One region of the Streptomyces sp. NPDC001020 genome, then DNA from elsewhere that is predicted to be linked to it. Evidence: riboswitches for the same ligand, from Rfam matches in the RefSeq annotation. Region 1 holds a riboswitch; each other region holds the start of a gene.
What was found. Region 1 has a riboswitch for cyclic di-AMP ahead of ACWDEX_RS02030 (transglycosylase family protein). Riboswitches for the same ligand answer to the same signal wherever they lie in the genome.

Region 1 (2,258 bases):
AGTGCGGCGGACGCCACCGCCTGGGACCAGGTCGCGATGTGTGAGAGCGGCGGTTCCTGGAGCGCCGACACCGGCAACGGACGCTACGGCGGGCTCCAGTTGACGCAGGCGGACTGGGAGAAGTACGGCGGCCTCGAGTACGCGCCCCGCGCGGACCAGGCCAGCCGCTCGCAGCAGATCGCCGTCGCCGAGAGGCTCCTGGCCCACCAGGGTGTCTCCGCGTGGCACACCTGCGCCCCCGTCTCCGGCCTGAACAAGCACTCCGGCTCGACCCGTGTGGACACGGGCGTCGCCGACGACTCCTCCCGCCCCACCGCCGACTCGACGCCCGGCCACGGCCGGTCCCACTCGCACGGCTCTTCCAAGTCGGCCGGACCGTCGCACGCTTCTCCCGCTTCCCCCTCCTCTCCCTCTCCCTCTTCCTCCCCCGCGCCCTCGACGTCCCCGTCGTCCTCCGCGCCCGACTCCTCCTCTCATGCGAAGCCGAGCGCCGGCTCGACCGCGAACGACGCCGGTGCGGGCGACGCGCGGGAGTCCCGTGGACCGTCGGAGGATGCGACGAAGCACGGCAAGTCGGACAAGTCCGTGCCGAGTGGAGACACTTCGGACGTGGATGCGGGCCGGGCCTCCAGCGGGGGGCGTCACCGCGGCGGCAGTGCCGACGAGGGTGGCACGAAGGGGCATGGGGGTGACTCGGCCGGTCGGCATGGCTCGCGTGACTCCCACGTCGCGCACGGCCCCGTCGACGGCTCGTACACCGTCCGCCCCGGAGACAGTCTGTCCGCCATCGCCGACTCGCTTGACCTTCACGGCGGATGGGGCGCGCTCTACGACGCGAACAAGAAGACGGTCGGCTCCGACCCCGACCTCATCTTCCCCGGTCAGAACCTCGCGTTGCAGGGTGAGCGGACCGAGGGGGAGCGCTGAACTGTCGCTCCTCTGACGACAGTTCACGTCCTACTTCGAGTTGAATGTCCGTTTTGGCGAGAGTGAGATATGAGTCTCATAAGTGCTGATCGTCTTTGAAATTCGACGGATCGGCTGCTTACGGTCATGACCGCTCGCCACAGCGGGCCCCGACGGTCGCAACGCCGAATCCTGCCAGCGGCCGCCCGGGAACAGTCGTCGCGTCAAGCGCCGTAGGCAGGAGCGGGGGACCCAAGGTAAGTGCCGCACCCGGGAGTTGACCGGGGCGGCTTGGGGTGAAGCCGCGTGCCCTCAGGTGCGCGGCCGGGCGACTCAACCGGCCCGAACCCGACAGCTCACCTCGCAGGCGTCGGTGAGGGGAACGAACCATGCTGTCTTCCGGCAAGGGCAAGCACCGTCGCCCGTCCAAGGCCGTCCGCGCCATCACGCTCGCCGGTGTCACCGGCGCCGCCGTCGCCGCCCCGCTGATGGCGGCCGGCAATGCCTCCGCCGCCACCGCCGCCGAGTGGGACGCCGTCGCCCAGTGCGAGTCCGGCGGCAACTGGTCCATCAACACCGGAAACGGCTTCTACGGCGGTCTGCAGTTCACCAACTCCACCTGGGCCGCGTACGGCGGCACCGCCTACGCCTCGCGCGCCGACCTGGCCACCAAGGCGCAGCAGATAGCCGTCGCCGAGAAGGTCCTCGCGGGCCAGGGCAAGGGTGCCTGGCCGGTCTGCGGCAAGGGTCTGTCCAGCACTGCCTACAACGGCGGCGCGGCCTCCTCCAGCGGCAACAGCTCCTCCAGCGGCAACAGCTCCTCCAGCGACTCCGCGCAGAGCGGCACCGCGTCCCGCCCGACCGAGCAGCGGGCGGCCCGCTCGTCGGAACGCCCGGTGGCGCAGAAGACCGTCACCACCCCGACCGGCAAGAAGGTCAAGAAGGGTGACGGCGAGTACCGGGTCACCAAGGGCGACACCCTCAGCTCCATCGCCGCGACGCATCACGTCCGGGGCGGCTGGCACAAGCTGTTCGAGCTGAACAAGGACATCGTCGAGAACGCCGACCTCATCTACCCGGGCCAGCAGCTCCACCTGAAGTGACAGGCGTTCGGTAGCCGGGCCACAGCCCCCTCTCCACGCGGCCTCCGGAGCGAGGTCGCGTGGAGAGGGCCCCCGTCCCCACGAACTCCCCGCTCCGGTGCGTGTTCCCCCGTACGTGCCGGAGCGGGGCTTCACTGCCTTCGCGCCCCGCGACGACCTCGTTCCGTTCCGCGCTGAAACAACATGGACCGTCACCCTGTCCGCGGGACGGTCGGTCGGTCGGCCGGGACCCCCAGACGGATAGGCTCT
Region 2 (2,258 bases), on a different contig from region 1:
GGCGAAGTCCAGGCCGGTGTGGTGGCCGGAGGACCACATGGTGCCGGGGTCACCGTAGTGCGAGGTCAGGGTGTACGAGGAGGTCGGCAGGGAGTACTGCTTGGCCAGTGCGGCCAGTCGCTCCGCCTCGGCCTTCTTCCTGGCCTCTTCCTCCGCCTTCCGCTTGGCCTCCTCCGCCTTCTTCTTCTCGGCGGCGGCCTTGGCCTTGGCTTCGTCCTGCGCCTTGGCCGCGTCCTCGGAGGCCTTCTTCGCGGCGGCCTCCTCAGCGACGCGCGCGGCCTCCTGGTCGAGCTGGTTCTGCTGGGAATCGGCCTGCTGCATGATCCGGGCGCGCAGTGCCTCGCCCGCGTCGTCCGTGCCCGAGGTGGCGTCGGCGGTGGTCAGGCCGACGTCGCTGAGGGTGGTGGCGGAGTCCTTCGGGGTTTCGCTGTCCTCGCCGATGAGCGCCTTGGCGGAGTCCTTGACCGAGGGCAGGTCCGGCAGGGATATCGACACCGGCGGCTTGCCGGTCTGGGCGGTGGCCATGCCGCCCGCGCCGACGGCGGCGATCACGCCGACGCCGAGAACGGTGGAGCTGCGTGCGAGACCGCCCCCGCGCTGCTTGACGCGGTGCCTGCCACGGACGGGGCGGAGGGACTCCTCCGAGGGGCTCCACTCCTCCCAGGGGCCCTCGTCGGCGCGAGCCACGAAGCCGTACGTCTGGGTGTCCTCGGGGGCGAACGAGGTGTTCTGGGCAGGCCGGTTGGACGCCACGAAGGCGCGCTCCTTTCCTTCCGTCTCGCCTACCGGGTTAGCTGACGGGTTCGGAGCGGGAAGGTCTCCTACGCGCGCATTCCGGCCGTGCTTCCACGGCGGCATCCGCCCGATTCACCCCAGGGTGTTGGTTCCCCGGTTCCCTTGCGGGATTCGGCACACGCGCACGGAGCCGCCTCTTGTGACGGCTGGGACGACCGCGCTGCGTTATCGAACGTTAATAGACACAGGGGCCGTATTCCAAGTTGTTCCGCCAGATCATTGACGTCCTCGGCCTGGACTTTCACCTCATGAGCGTTGGAAAACGGGCGAGTTGACCGCACCTCAGCCACCTCACAGGTATTGACGGTGCGTCAGTTGTTATGCGCACAGGGACGGTTTGCTCACGTGCTGTGACAAAGATCGGGGGTACGGGAGCGGCGCACGGTCGGCGGAGCCCGCACCTCCCTCGCACGACCGCCGATGTGGCGGACCGCTCCTCAGGAACGCGTCCGGCCTCTCGCGCCGGGCGTGCCCGCCGACGGCCGCGAGGGGAAAATGCACCGAGGGCCGGAACCCTTTCGGATTCCGGCCCTCGGCCATCAGTAGCGGGGACAGGATTTGAACCTGCGACCTCTGGGTTATGAGCCCAGCGAGCTACCGAGCTGCTCCACCCCGCGTCGGTGATTCCAGTGTACGTCATTCACGGGACTCCCCGCACACAGGTTTCGCGCCGCCCTCCCGCACCGGCTGTTTCAGCGCCACCGGTGCCGTCAGGAGCGGCCGGGCGGGGACAGCAGATGGGCGTTCGGGGCCTTCGCCCGCTGCTCGTACTCCGGCAGGACCACCACCTCCGCACCCTGCGCCGCCAGCACCCCGCTCCCGTCGGCCGATGCCACGAACGTGTCCGGCTCGCGCCAGGCCGTGACCACCCGCCGCACCCCGGCGTCGAGGATCAGCCGGGCGCACGGCGCGGGCCGGGAGGCACGGCGGGCGCACGGCTCCAGGCTGCTGTACACCGTGGCGGCGGCCAGCCGGGGGTCCGCCGGGTCGAGCTTCGCCAGCGCCGCCTCCTCCGCGTGGACCACGGGATCGCCGCCCTCCCGCGAGTGCGCCCGTGCCAGCTCCGTCCCGTCGGCCGCGACGATCACCGCGCCGACGCTGAAGGCCGTACGGGAGGGCGGGCACTGCGCCGCCAGCTCGCAGGCCTTCTCCAGCCACCGCCGGTCCGCGGCCGAGGCCTGCCTCCCGGTGCCGGGCGCCGTGGGGACGTACCGCAGCAGCACGACGTCCCCGACCGGTCGCGTCTCCACCAGCTGCATCCGCCCCGGCGGGTACGTCCCGGGCCCGAACATCCGCGGCGCGTCCGCCTCTCCCACGAACAGCGGCGCCACCACGAGCTGCAGCTCGTCCGCGAGCCCCTGCTGGAGCAGCTGGGTGTGCACGTGCCCGCCGCCCTCGACCATCAGCCGCCGTACCCCCTTGGCGTTCCCGAGGTGCGCGAGCACGGCCCGCCACTCCACCTC
Region 3 (2,258 bases), on a different contig from region 1:
AAGGTATTTATCGGTACAGCCGAAAAGCGCCCCTCATAGCCGGAAGCGACCCCCGTTCGGTGGGTGTCGGCGATCCCGACAGGCGCCGTCACGAGAGACGCGACCGCCACCGTCACCCGGCCGGGCGCACGCACCGACGTCCCACCCATGCCGCGCTCACACTGAAACCCACCCTCACCCTCACCCCAGGGCGGCACCCGTCTGTACGCACCGGCATGGCGCCCACCGACCGGCGATCCGCACCGGCCGCCCCAAAACCTCGCCCTGCCACCCACTCCACTGACTCCACCGCGCCCCGCGACGAGCCACATCTCCCCCGGCACGCGGGGCACGGCCACGCCTTCACGCACGACCACACCTTCTTGCCCATGGAGACGCGCAGGCACGACACGCCGCCGACAAGTGCGGCGAGACGGCGTTCCACCGGTGCCGGAGGGGCGGATTCCGCGCACACCGAATGAACGGACGGATTCCGTGTACGGCGACCGGCGGGGCGGAGGTTGCGGCGCACAGGACTTCGTAACTGCCAGAATGTGAACCTTTTGCCCGAATTACCCATTTATGCGAGCTACGCACCAATTGGGATCAAGATGGTGTGAGTGAAATGGGTCACGCCAGCACCCAAATCGGACATTCGAGGCCGTTCGCCAACTCCCCATTTGCAGGCGGCAAGTTGAGTCCTACTCAACAAAATGGATCATACCCCCCATTCCCCCAGGTCAAGGTCATTTTGATCGGACCGTGATGTCTGGCCTTGTTTCCGACATGTGCTTCCGCATACCTTCCCTTCACCCGAGCGGACGCCAAATCCTGCCACCGCTCGAAAACCCATCGACCCCTTTAAGGCAGGAGCGGGGGACCCAGGTAAGTCGCCGATCCGGACACCGCGCCGGTACGGCTCGGGGTGAAGCCGTGGCCTCTTCGACGAGGACATGGCCGGGCACCTCCCCGCCCGAACCCGACAGCTCACCTCGCAGGCGTCAGGAGAGGAATACGACATGCCCGCTTTCGCCCTGCCCACACGCCGTCGGGACCGCGGCTCCAAGGCCACCCGCCTCACCCGCACCCTCGCCCTCGCCGGCGCCGGTGCAGCCGTTCTCGTCCTCCCGGTCGCCGGCGCGACCAGCGCTTTCGCCGCCCCCGCTGCCACGCCGACCGTGGCCGTGACGACCCAGGGCACGACCCTCGACAGTTGGATCCGCCAGTCGCTGACGGTCATGGCGCAGCACGGCATTCCCGGTACGTACAACGGCATCTACCGCAACGTGATGCGCGAGTCCTCGGGCAACCCGAAGGCCATCAACCTCTGGGACTCGAACGCCCGAGCTGGCATCCCGTCCAAGGGTCTCCTCCAGGTCATCGACCCGACGTTCCGCACGTACCACGTGCCGGGCACGGCGTTCGACCCGTACGACCCGGTGGCGAACATCACCGCCGCGTGCAACTACGCCGCCGCACGGTACGGCTCGATCGACAACGTCAACAGCGCGTACTGAGGCAGCCCGGCCGAGAGCTGCCGCCGGGGCCTACCGCCCCACGAAGAGTCGTTCGAGGACGACGGCGATGCCGTCGTCCTCGTTCGACGTTGTGACCTCGTCCGCGACCGCCTTGAGTTCGGGATGGGCGTTGGCCATGGCTACGCCATGCGCGGCCCACTGGAACATGGGGATGTCATTGGGCATGTCACCGAAGGCGATGGTCGCCGACGGCGACAGGCCCAGGTACTCGGCGGCCAGCGCGAGACCCGTCGCCTTGGTGACACCGCACGGCTGAAGCTCGACGGTGCCGGGCCCCGACATGGTGACCGAGGCAAGGGAACCGACCGCCTCGCGGGCCGCCGTGGCCAACTCGTCGTCGGACAGGGCGTGATGGCGCAGCAGCACCTTGCTGATCGGCTCGCACCACAGGTCGTCGCGCCGTTCGACGCGCACCGCGGGCAGGGTGGGATGCGGCATCAGGTAGCCGGGCTCGACGAGCGTGAGCCCGTCCACCCCGTCCTGGTCGACGGCCGCGTACACCTGCCCGACCTCGGCCTCGATCTTGCCGAGCGCGGTCTCGGCCAACTCCCGGTCCAGGGTGACGGAGAACAGCAGCCGATCCGCGCGGGCGTCGTACACCTGCGCGCCCTGTCCGCACACCGCGAGCCCCAGGCTGCCGAGTTCGTCGAGCAGCGGCCGCACCCTCGGTGCCGGGCGTCCCGTCACCACGAGGTGCTGCGCGCCGGCTGCCGCGGCCCGCTCCAGCACCGCCTTCGACCG

Region 2: linked by a shared signal. The riboswitch ahead of ACWDEX_RS35350 (M23 family metallopeptidase) and the one ahead of ACWDEX_RS02030 (transglycosylase family protein) in region 1 are both predicted to bind cyclic di-AMP.
Region 3: linked by a shared signal. The riboswitch ahead of ACWDEX_RS11045 (transglycosylase SLT domain-containing protein) and the one ahead of ACWDEX_RS02030 (transglycosylase family protein) in region 1 are both predicted to bind cyclic di-AMP.

What each region holds. Positions count from the first base shown of each region.
Region 1 covers NZ_JBSFLQ010000002.1:84,832-87,089, reverse strand. The annotation lists gene ACWDEX_RS02035 (transglycosylase family protein) at 1-927, shown strand, start outside; cyclic di-AMP (ydaO/yuaA leader) riboswitch at 1,126-1,291, shown strand; gene ACWDEX_RS02030 (transglycosylase family protein) at 1,296-2,009, shown strand.
Region 2 covers NZ_JBSFLQ010000066.1:16,355-18,612, forward strand. The annotation lists gene ACWDEX_RS35350 (M23 family metallopeptidase) at 1-753, opposite strand, end outside; cyclic di-AMP (ydaO/yuaA leader) riboswitch at 765-922, opposite strand; tRNA gene ACWDEX_RS35355 (tRNA-Met) at 1,339-1,412, opposite strand; gene ACWDEX_RS35360 (dihydrofolate reductase family protein) at 1,506-2,258, opposite strand, start outside.
Region 3 covers NZ_JBSFLQ010000009.1:100,269-102,526, forward strand. The annotation lists cyclic di-AMP (ydaO/yuaA leader) riboswitch at 820-994, shown strand; gene ACWDEX_RS11045 (transglycosylase SLT domain-containing protein) at 999-1,496, shown strand; gene ACWDEX_RS11050 (HAD family hydrolase) at 1,527-2,258, opposite strand, start outside.